2 regions of the Fretibacterium fastidiosum genome follow, and region 1 is predicted to be linked to the other one. Evidence: riboswitches for the same ligand, from Rfam matches in the RefSeq annotation. Region 1 holds a riboswitch; the other holds the start of a gene.
The links. A riboswitch is a leader RNA that binds a small molecule or an ion and turns the genes downstream of it on or off. The one in region 1 is predicted to bind cobalamin.

Region 1 (5,380 bases):
ACAATCAGTTGTCCATCCCCCGCCGCAGTGCCTCCACCTCGCCGAGGGATAGCCCGGTGAAGTCAACGACCTGCTCCAGCGGGACGCCTCGCACCAGCATCCGCCGCGCCGTGGCGGCGATGCCCCTTGCCTCTCCAAGCTTTATGCCTCTCGCCTCTCCAAGCTGAATGCCCTCCGTCCTGCCAAGACGTATGCCCCTGGCCTCCACCTTATCCAAAACGCTCAGCATGGTAACGCTCTCCCCCTCCCTGAATTGATTCTGCGCATCCTCAAATCGATGGTCCCGCGTCAGTGCAGACAACAGCTTCAGCACTCCGTCCACGTGCTCGACAACCCGACGGGAAGGAACGTAATCCCGCTTCCTCCTCATCTGCACAAAGTAGTCCGCCACTATCCTGAAGTCGCTCGTGAAACGCTCCACCTGCTCGTCCGTCAGAAAGGATATCTCGAAGAGATTCACCCTGTGATCACTCACAAACGGCTTCATTTCATCGGGAACCCGGACCCTCTCATAGAGCGACCGAGGCCCCGTCCAGGGCTCTTCGCCAAAGTAAAGGACCAACGTCACCACGGGGTAGAGGCCGCCTTTTTCAGACAGCTGGTTGCGGTAATCCGCCCCCTCGTATCCCAGCACCCGAAGCGGCATGTCCCTGTCGATCCGGGTTTGATTCTCAAAGCCGATCAGCGAGATGACGATCCCTTCCGGAGCCCACAGCTTGGAGACGTCCCGTTCCTGCTCGCGGAGTTTGCCGTCCGCCTTGTACTGGGTGCGCGCCTGCGTATCACGCAGGTCGTCGGGGAGAATCCGCCTCTCTCCGTTGAAGAGCAGCACGTTCACGATGTCCGCAAAAACGTCATTGTAGGACTCAAGGTGCCGTTCCGTGATGTCCTTCTCAGGCATCCCCCGACCTCCTGTCGCCTATGTTGTCTTCATTATAGCAAAGTCGGGCCGTCAGCCCAAAACGCAGCGCCGGAGGCGGTGCTGCGGCATCGTTCGCCTGCACCGGCCCTCCAGGTCCAGTGCAAGCGAGCCGCCCTTCTTGCCCTCGCCAGGTTTCTTGCCGTCATCAGGCTTCTTTCCGTAAAAGGACGTGGCCTTCCCGGTGTTGGACCTGGACACCAAACCATACTGTTTGATGGTGCCCGTGACATTCCATACCGTACAGAACCACCAGAACCACGAATCCGGTTTCACAGCCACGTCGTTCGAGACCCGGACGTTCACCAGACGATCGTTCCCCGATGGCGTCATCTCCGTCGGTGTCAACGTCAATAACGGGTGCGCTTGAAAAAATCAGCCCATTCAAGGCCAAATCGACGATCATCCCCACGCGGCCTGAGGCTTGAATCCCAGCGCTGGCCCTCTGAGGGTCAAGCGGTCCCCGCCCCAATCGTCAACCACGCAGAACCGCGGCGCGACACAATATTTACCCCCGCATCAACATCAACGGTCACCAAAGCACCCTCGATAAACGCCTTGTCGCCGACCGATGGCGGACCATCTTAAGGAAGCCAGTTGTCAGGGGTACTCCACTTTGTGTCGCCTCCAACGCCCTTCCACGTATCAATCTTCGCCAACGCGGTCCCGGCAAGGCTCAGAGCGAAGGCCGCCGCCAGCGCCGCCACGCCTGCGACATTGGCCCTGCGCGCGCCTTTCATTTTTCCTCCCCTCGTGCTAAGATGACGGCACAGGTCAAGGCCGTGCGGCAGCGCGCAAGCGCTCCAAGAGGGAAGGGGGTGCAAGTCCCCCGCAGCTTCCACTACTGTAAGCGACGACGAGAGGACATCAGGCCACTGTCCCGGCAGGACGCCGGAGCGGGAAGGCGTCCTCGAGGAGGAATCGCAAGCCAGGAGACCTGCCCACGCGCCGCAGCAAGAACTCCCGGGACAGGGGAGCGGCGGCTTTTTTCCAGGATCTTTGCGTTCGCGCGCCGAGGGACCCCGTCCGTGGAGGGCGGGGCCTTTTTGTTGTGCGCTTCGCGCTTATTTTTTAAGAAGGGGGGTGACGGTGGAGGGAGGGACCGCGGCGTCTGCGTTTTTCCGTTTGCGTTTATGATCAGCGAATCGAGGAGGAAGTCTTGATGAGAAACAGGTTCTTTGCTTTTGTGCTCTGCGCGGCGGCCGCGCTCCTGCTGGCCCTGTCCCCGGCGGAGGCCGCGCGGACGGCATACCCCGTCACGATCGACAACGGGGACCGGCAGGTGACGTTCGAGAAGGCGCCGGAGCGGGTCGTGACCAACGGCGACGGCAACATCATCGAGCTGATGTTCGCCCTCGACCTGGACGACAGGCTCGCCGGCTACGCGGGCTTCCCGGAGTACGGCGGCCAGGTCGCGCCGGACCACCGGGAGAGGCTCAAGAAGATCCCCGTCGCCGCACCGGGCTACATCACGCTCGAGGTGCTGCTGGGGCAGAAGCCGGACCTCTTCCTGTCCGGCTACCAGTACGGGACGAGCGTTCCGGGCGACACGTCGGCCGGAGCCATCACGCCGGACGAGCTGGAGAAGCACGGCGTCAAGTGCTACAACATCACGGAGTCCCTGATCCGCGTCATGAAGAAGCCGCCGGTGAGCCTCGAGGACACCTACACGGACCTGAGGAACCTGGGCATCATCTTCGACGTGCAGGACCGCGCGGAGCAGTGCATCGCTTCCATGAAGGAGCGCGCCGCAGCCGTGGAGGCGAAGCTGGCAGACGTGGACGCGGCGAAGCCGATCGGCGTCTTCATCTATCAGACGTGGAACGCGCCGGACCAGCCCCCGCGCACGGTGGGCGCCCAGGCCATGCCGAGCGCCCTGATGAAGATGGCGAAGGCCCGCAACGTCTTTGACGACATCGACGACAGCTACGTCAAGGCCACCTGGGAGGACGTCGTGGGGCGCAACCCGGACGTCATCCTGATCCTGGAGTGCGGAAACGCCAACGGCGCGGAGCGAAAGAAGCTCCTGATGGAGGACCCCGTCCTTCAGGGCGTGAAGGCGATCCAGGACGACCGCGTCATCGTCATCAGGGTTGAGGAGACGTATCCGGGCCCGCGGGCCGTCATCGGCCTCGAGGCCATCGCCCGGGCGCTCTACCCCGACCGGTTCTAGCCGCGCCACCCTGCTGGCGGACCTCTCATGAGTCCTCTCTCCCCCTTCAGGAGGACGGGCGTTCCCGCGCTCGTCCTCCTCGCCCTCCTGCTCCTGACGATGACCTTCGGCGTCTCCACCGGTCCGGTGCCCATCCCCTTCGGAAGGGTCTGGGGCATCGTCCTGCATCAGGTCTTCCCCGACTGGCAGGCCATGGCTCAGGACTGGCCGCAGAACGAGGTCAGCATCGTCTGGCAGCTCCGGCTTCCCCGCGTGCTCCTGGGGGCCATCGTCGGGGCCGGGCTGATGATGGCCGGCGCGGCCATCCAGTCGCTGGTGCGCAACTCCCTGGCGGACCCCTACCTGCTCGGCATCTCCTCCGGCGGCTGTGCGGGCGCAGTGGCGGCCCTCCTGCTCCTGGGAAAGGTCCTGGGCAGCAGCTACACCGGCCTGTCCACCGTCTTCCTCATGGCCTTCCTCGGCTCCCTCCTGGCCTTCGGCCTCGTCCTCCTCATCGCCGCGCAGGGGGAAGGGCTCACGCCCATGCGCATGATCCTGTCGGGGCTGGCCGTCAGCTACATGTTCACGGCCCTCACGAACTTCATGGTCTACCTCAACCAGCGGAGCGGGGCCGAGAGCGCGATGTTCTGGATGCTGGGCGGTCTGGGCGGCGCGCGTTGGGACCGGCTTCCGATCCCCCTCGCGGTCACCGCGGCCTGCCTCGTCCTCCTCGTCCTTCAGGGGCGGTCCCTCAACGCGCTGATGCTGGGGGACGAAAGCGCGGCGGCTCTGGGCGTGGACGTCCGGCGCTTCAGACGCTTCCTGTTCGCGCTCACGTCGCTCCTGACGGGAACGCTGGTGGCCGTCAGCGGCTCCATCGGCTTCGTTGGGCTCGTGGTGCCGCACGTCATGCGCATGACCGTCGGCGCGGACCATCGGCGCATCCTGCCCCTGGGCGCGCTGGTCGGCGCCATCTTCCTCATTCTCGCGGACGCCTTCTCCCGCGCGGTTCTGGCGCCCCGTGAGCTCCCCCTCGGCGTCGTGACGGGCTTCGTCGGCGCGCCGTTCTTCATCTGGCTCCTCAGGCGGAGCGGGAGGCAGGGGCGGTCATGAGCGCAACGCTGAAGGTCGAGGCCCTCCGATGGGGCGCGGAGGGCCGCCCCATCGTCCAGGGCGTCTCACTCACGGTGGAGGAGGGCGAGTTCGTGGGCGTCATCGGCCCGAACGGCAGCGGGAAGTCCAGCCTGCTGCGCTGCATCTACCGCGCCAGCCGGCCCCAGGGCGGCACCGTCCTCCTGGACGGCCGCGACCTGTGGCGGATGCCGGTGAAGGAGGCCGCGCGGCACGCTGCCGCCGTGCCGCAGGAGATGCCGACGCAGTTCGAGTTCACCGTCCGCGAGATCGTGGCCATGGGGCGCTATCCCCACAAGGGGCCCTTCAGCGGCGTGGACGCGCGGGACGAGGCGCTCGTCGATCGGGCGCTCGAGTACGTCGGGATGACCCCCTGCGCCGAACGGACGTTTGCATCGCTGTCGGGCGGTGAGAAGCAGCGCGCGCTCATCGCGCGGGCCATCGCCCAGGACGCCGGCCTTCTGCTCCTGGACGAGCCGACGAATCACCTGGACGTCTACTATCAGTTGGAGATCCTGGACCTGATCCGCAGCGCCGGCGTCAGTTGCCTCGTCGTGATGCACGACCTGAACCTGGCCGCGCAGCACTGCGACCGCCTGTACGTCATGCACGACGGGCGCGTCGTCGCCGGCGGAAGGCCGCGGGACGTCCTGACCCCGGAGCTGATCCGCCGCGTGTACCGCGTGGAGGCAGAGGTCACGACCGCGCCGGGCGGCGCGCCCCACGTGCTGTTCCTCCGCGCCCTCAAGCCGCAGAGGACGGCAGAGCTCAAACCAAACCGCGCTTAAAAGCGTGGCTCGCCTTCCAAAAAGGGGAGGTGGCCTAAAGGGTCGGAAGATGCGTTTCGCCTCCCTGCAAGGGGAGGCAATCCACATTAGACGCGATTTGGTATCCGATGTCCTTCCTTCGGTAAATCGGTCAGGCTATCCAGAAAGAGACCCCATAGAGGAGCACCGTCAGGACAGGGAGCCTCAGTTCCGAACGACAAAAACCCTTTTTTTATCAAAAAACAACAAAAATATTTTTATTATTTTGTGGTTTTATCTGATGACATTATGCCTTTTCGGGGCATAGAATGGCATTAAGTTGCACAGTTCTACGTTTTATTTCCTTCGCGGTCGCCCGAAACTCGAGGGAGTGAGCCGAAGTGGTTCGTCTCCCTTCCGGTGGCCTTCTTG
Region 2 (5,380 bases), 590 kb from region 1:
CGGGGCGAGTCGTGCTTCGGAGGGGCAGTCGCCCCTCCGCCTCATGAGAAGTCAGAGGGCCTCCGTGGATTTTGTGTAGCGCAGGGGCAGCTCCAAGCCGTTTTGCTGAAGCAGCGCCTCATTTCTCAGGACGTCCTGCAGCGCTCCGTCCGCCGCGATGCGCCCCTCGTACAGGATGATCGCCCGGTCGCACACGTCGAGGGCCATGTCCAAGTCGTGGGTCGCCAGGATCATCGGCTTCTCCAGGGTGTTTAGCCTCTCGATGACCCGACGGCGTGCCCTGGGGTCCAGGGCCGCGGAGGGCTCGTCCAGGACCACGATGTCCGGCTGCATGACTAGTATCCCTGCCAGGGCGGCCATGCGTTTCTCCCCGCCGGAGAGACGATGGGGCGCCCGCTCGGCGAGGTGCGCGATGCCTAGGGTCTCCATGACGCTCAAAGCCCTCTCTTGGGCCTCCTGAACGGGCGTTCCATGCGCCACCAGACCGAAGGCGACGTCCTCGACGACCTCCGGCATGAAGAGCTGGTTGTCTGGCTCCTGAAAGATCAGGCCGACGGCGCTCCGAAGACGCTTCAGGTCCTCTCCGACGGGCTCTCCGTTCAGACATACCACGCCAGATTGGGCCGCAAGACATCCGGACAGATGCAGCATCAATGTGGATTTCCCCGATCCGTTGGGGCCTACCAGCGCGAGCTTCTCTCCATCTCGCAGCACGAAGAAAACCCCGTTCAGGGCCTCATGCCCATCGGGGTAGGCGTAACGGAGATCCTGCACCTCCATGAGATACCTCTTCCGCACCCCTCCGACCGGGATATCCCTCAGGCCTTCCATAACGCCGTTTGCTGAACTCATCTGTCTAAGACCTCCAGAGCAGAGCACAAGCCAGGATCACCCCGATATTCAACGCGAACGCAAGGCACAGCACAGTATCGATGCCGCGCCAGAGCAGCGGACGGCACTGAGAGAAGCCCGCCATCCCTCCGCGGCATCGGATAGCCCGCATCATCTGCTCCGCCCGGTCGGAGCTGTGCAGCAGCGTCGTCCCCAACACACATGCGAACGTCCGGCACATCGCGAGCCCCCTCAGCTCAGGAGCCCTGAGGTGTACCGCCCGGACCATCGTCTCCACGCGCTCCGCAAGGATGAAAATACAGCGCGCGGAGAGCAGCAGGAGGACCCGGAGTTTCTCGGAGACTCCGAGACAGGTCAGGACGTGATCGACTTTCTCCACTCCAAGCGAGAGGACCATTCGGGTCAGCAGGATCGAGATCAGGTTGAGCTTCAGGAGGATGAGCCCGGAGAGCCTCAGCCCCGCTGTGGAGAAGACGCCCCAGAAGCGGTCGCCGGGATAGGTCAGCGTCAGGAGCAGTGCGATGAAGAGGCCGGCGGCGTTCCAGTGGAACAGCTCCCGGAGCATCATCGCACTGTCGAGGAACAGCAAGGCGATGGGGATCGGGAGACCGCAGAGCAGGGCCGGAAACGACCGAACGGAGGCCAGGATACAGGCCATGGCCAGAGCGCACAGCACGCGCGCGCGTGGATCGAAGACGCTGAGCCGCGTCGGTGCGGCCTCGGACCGAAGGCCGCGCGTCTCAAGCTCCATGCCGGTCCTGCCCTAGTGGTCCACACCCATCAGGAGCTCCGGGGCCGCACGTTTCATGTAGGCCACCATGAAGGCCGTGATCGCCCCCTCAATCAGGGCCAGGGGGATATGGGCGATAAAGACGGTGTCGGCGATGTCGGATAGATTGGCGTCCGTCCCCCTCAGGAAGATCTCCACCCCCACGGCACAGAGGAGCACGGCCAGGGCACCTGCGATGAAGCCCAGTACGGAGGCGATGGGGCCTCTGCTCCTGCAGATCGGGCCCGCGAACAGGAAGTAGGCGGCGAGCGCAGGAACGGCGACATCCACCGTATTCACCCCCAGAACGATGAGGCCGCCGAACTGAAACAGGAGGGCCTGCAGAATCAGGGCGACCATCACGGCGGGAAAGGCCGACCACCCCAAGATCAGCCCCATGGGCGCGATAAGGGAGAGGTGGGTCGAACTGGGGCCGAGCCGCACGTTGATCAGGGAGGCCAGAAAGAACACCGACGAGGAGAACGCGACGCGGACGATCTTATCGGGGTTGAGCTTTTTGAGCCCGACCGCCGTCCCGACGCCCGCGACGGCCCATCCGGCGGCCAAGGCCTGAGTGGAGAGGATTCCCTCGCTGATATGCATGGGACTACACCGCCTTCCTGCACCGCAGCAGCAGGACGAACGCGGCGATGTTGAAGATCAGGCTGACGCCGAGCCCCGCCCTCAGGAGAAGATCCAGTCCCTCAGGGGCGGCCTTCTTCTCCTGAATGTCGATGCCCGAACCGCCTCCTGTGGCCCCGGCCTTCAGGAAGTCCTCCGTCACGTTCACTGTCGCCTCGGCCCTGTGCCCGTCCTCATCGCTGACGATGACCCGCCACGTCCCGGGCTTATTGGGGGTGAAGGCGAAACGCCCCCCCTCGTCGGTCCGTCCTGACTGGTAGGCGATCTTCTCGTCGGCAGGGGAGAAGACCTTGGCCTCAAGGTAGTTCATAAGCTCTCCCGTCGAGTAGAAGAATTCGAGCGATACCGGCTTCAGCGTGGACTCCGAATAGCCCACGCCGTGTGCGTCCGCCTGCTGCGCTAAAAGGCCGCTCAGGCCGGCGATCACCGCCAGCCCGAGCAGCGCCGTCTTTTTGAAAGAGGCGTTCATCTTTGATGGACTTTGCTACTTCACTTCAAAGAGCAGGAAGGTCCTGCGAGCAACGGAGTCGTACTCGCCCTCCTTGCCGGGCAGGTCCGTCTTCATGGCGCGCACACCCCAGAGACCGGGGGCTGTGATCTTGATATGGGCCACGCCCTGGACCGCCTGGGTATAGTAGGCATAGGTGTCCTCGTACTCAGGCGCAAAACCGTCGTAGCTCGCCCACACCGCCCCTGAGTAGGGTTTTCCGTCGACCAGTATCTTCACCTCGAAGAACTCTCCAACCTTGGCGTCCGCAGGGTTGGTCACGGGGATGATCTCAAGGGCCTGCCCCGTCTGAACGGCGAAGTTCTTGTCGTCCCTGGAGGCGTTGACGATAACCTTGACGAACTTGTCGTTCTTGGTCGCCTTCGTGACCTTCAGGCCCTGGGCCTCCAGGTCCTTGCGAAGGCCGGACTTGCCGCCCTCATTCGTGACGCACCAGACACCGCCGTCCTTGTTGGCGAGGATCACCATGGACTGAGAGGCATCCTCGACGGGCAGGGAGAAGTCGATGCACAGGTTTTTCTCGTTCGGCTTCAGCCCGGCCTCCTGGAGCTTGCCGTCCTTGAAGACTCCCGCCTTGATGCGCTCGACGCTCTCCACCTCCTCGGGTACGATGAACTTGTGTCCCGAGTGGATCTCAACCGCCAGAGTCTCGCCCTTCGCCGCGTTCATCTTCTGCGGCTTCATCACCAGCTCGTGCGCAAAGGCCGCCGAGGCGACCCCAAGGAGCAAACCAGCCGCCAACACTACTTTGTTTCCGCGTTTCATGAAAAAATCATCCTCCTCAATACTTACAGAATTACGGCAAAACCCCGTTGCCGGGGTACGTCGTCCAGAGAATAAAACGCTGCAAAAACCCCCGCCTCGCGATGGGCGCGGGCGGGGGCGTCACAGACGACACGCTCCTGCGCCATCGCTCGTGGCAAAACGTCTTGTGTCCGCTTGAACGTCAGGTATTCCGGCTTGGGATCCAAGACATAGTTCGATGGAGCCGCGCCTTCGCGCCCTCCCCGAACCTGGCTTGTCCTCCTCTCACGGCGGCGGGACCGCGCGGGCGTTGCACCCGACTTCCCCCGACGAACAAGAGTTCTGTTTATAATTTATGATAACACTTTTTTTCTAAATTTTGTTATGTTTAATTTATGGAAAATTAACAAGGACGTCCTTGAGGAGTTCACACGGCTGGATGCGGCTGTGGGACAGAGACCCTGCCGTCGGACGCAGCGGGTAACCTGAGAGGGACCGCTTCACGGAGCCCGTGGTGCGGGGCAATGATCTTCAAGGACCTCGTAAGGCCTTGGTTGCAGAGGCCAGGGGCGCGCTAAGTCCGTTTCACGTCTTTTCTCACCTGTGGTGATAGGGTTCTTTTGTGAAGTGATATAATAGGAGAGCACTTTTTGAAAACTTCAGTATTCCTTGCAAGGTGAGGCTGATAGCTGATGCTGCGCTATATCCTACGTAGGCTCCTGATGATGATCCCCGTGCTGATTGGCGTCACGTTCATCGTCTTTTTCATCCTGGCCCTGACGCCTGGGGACCCGGCCGCCATCATCCTGGGCGACGGCGCGACGCCGGAGCTCCTGCAGCGGACGCGGGAGGAGCTCGGCCTCAATCGGCCCATCGTCGTGCGCTACCTGATCTACATGAAGGACGCCCTGCACGGGGACCTGGGAGTTTCCTACCGCAACAAGATCGACGTCATGGACATGGTGCTGGAGCGCTTCCCCGCGACCTGCGTCCTGGCCCTGGCCGGAATTTTTGTGGCGCTCCTCATCGGGCTCCCCACCGGCATCATCTCGGCGAAGCACCAGTACACCCTGCTCGACTACACGACGACCGTCCTGTCGCTCATCGGGGTCGCCATGCCCAACTTCTGGTTCGGGCTCCTGGTGGTCCTCGTCTTCTCGCTGGGGCTCGGATGGCTGCCGTCGCAGGGGATGGGCGAGGGGTTCGTTCCCCTCGTGAAGAGCCTCGTCCTCCCCGCCCTGACGCTGGGCACGGGCTGTGCGGCGACGATCGTCAGGATGACGCGCTCCAGTATGCTCGAGGTGATCCGGCAGGACTACATCAGTACCGCGCGCTCCAAGGGCATTTCGGAGGGCGCCGTCACCATGCGGCACATGATGCGCAACGCGCTCATCCCCATCGTCACGGCGGTGGGGCTTCAATTTGGGCACCTTTTGGGCGGCGCCATGCTGACGGAGACCATCTTCTCGTGGCCGGGGCTGGGGAGGCTCATGGTGGACTCCATCAAGTCCAAGGACATGCCGCTGGTGCTGGGTTCCGTCATCTTCCTGGCCGTCATGTTCTCCGTCGTCAACCTGGTGGTCGACATCATCTACGCCTTCGTGGACCCCCGGATCAAATCTCAGTACCAGAAGGCGTGAGGTGCCGCCATGAACGATCGGATTTCGCAGGACAACGAGCAGCGAGAGCAGAGGTCCCTCTGGGAGGAGGCGTGGCGCCGGTTCCGCAAGAACCGGCTGGCCATCCTTTCTTTGGTCTTCCTGCTCCTGCTGGCCGCCGTCGCGGCGGCGACCATACTCTGGGATTTTGCCGACGGCCGGGCGTTCTACAACGCGCACGTCATCAAGCAGAACCTTCGCCTGAGG

Region 2: another riboswitch for cobalamin. It lies ahead of ACK28C_RS03180 (DUF4198 domain-containing protein); the one in region 1 lies ahead of ACK28C_RS05510 (ABC transporter substrate-binding protein).

The regions. Positions count from the first base shown of each region.
Region 1 is NZ_OZ209244.1:1,287,381-1,292,760, reverse strand. It holds gene ACK28C_RS05520 (Rpn family recombination-promoting nuclease/putative transposase) at 5-901, opposite strand; gene ACK28C_RS05515 (hypothetical protein) at 953-1,273, opposite strand; cobalamin riboswitch at 1,706-1,861, shown strand; gene ACK28C_RS05510 (ABC transporter substrate-binding protein) at 2,082-3,092, shown strand; gene ACK28C_RS05505 (iron ABC transporter permease) at 3,120-4,184, shown strand; gene ACK28C_RS05500 (ABC transporter ATP-binding protein) at 4,181-4,990, shown strand.
Region 2 is NZ_OZ209244.1:694,119-699,498, reverse strand. It holds gene ACK28C_RS03205 (ABC transporter permease subunit) at 1-1, opposite strand, end outside; gene ACK28C_RS03200 (energy-coupling factor ABC transporter ATP-binding protein) at 52-852, opposite strand; gene ACK28C_RS03195 (energy-coupling factor transporter transmembrane component T family protein) at 857-1,603, opposite strand; gene cbiM (cobalt transporter CbiM) at 1,616-2,224, opposite strand; gene ACK28C_RS03185 (hypothetical protein) at 2,229-2,732, opposite strand; gene ACK28C_RS03180 (DUF4198 domain-containing protein) at 2,748-3,536, opposite strand; cobalamin riboswitch at 3,699-3,896, opposite strand; gene ACK28C_RS03175 (ABC transporter permease) at 4,208-5,155, shown strand; gene ACK28C_RS03170 (ABC transporter permease) at 5,165-5,380, shown strand, end outside.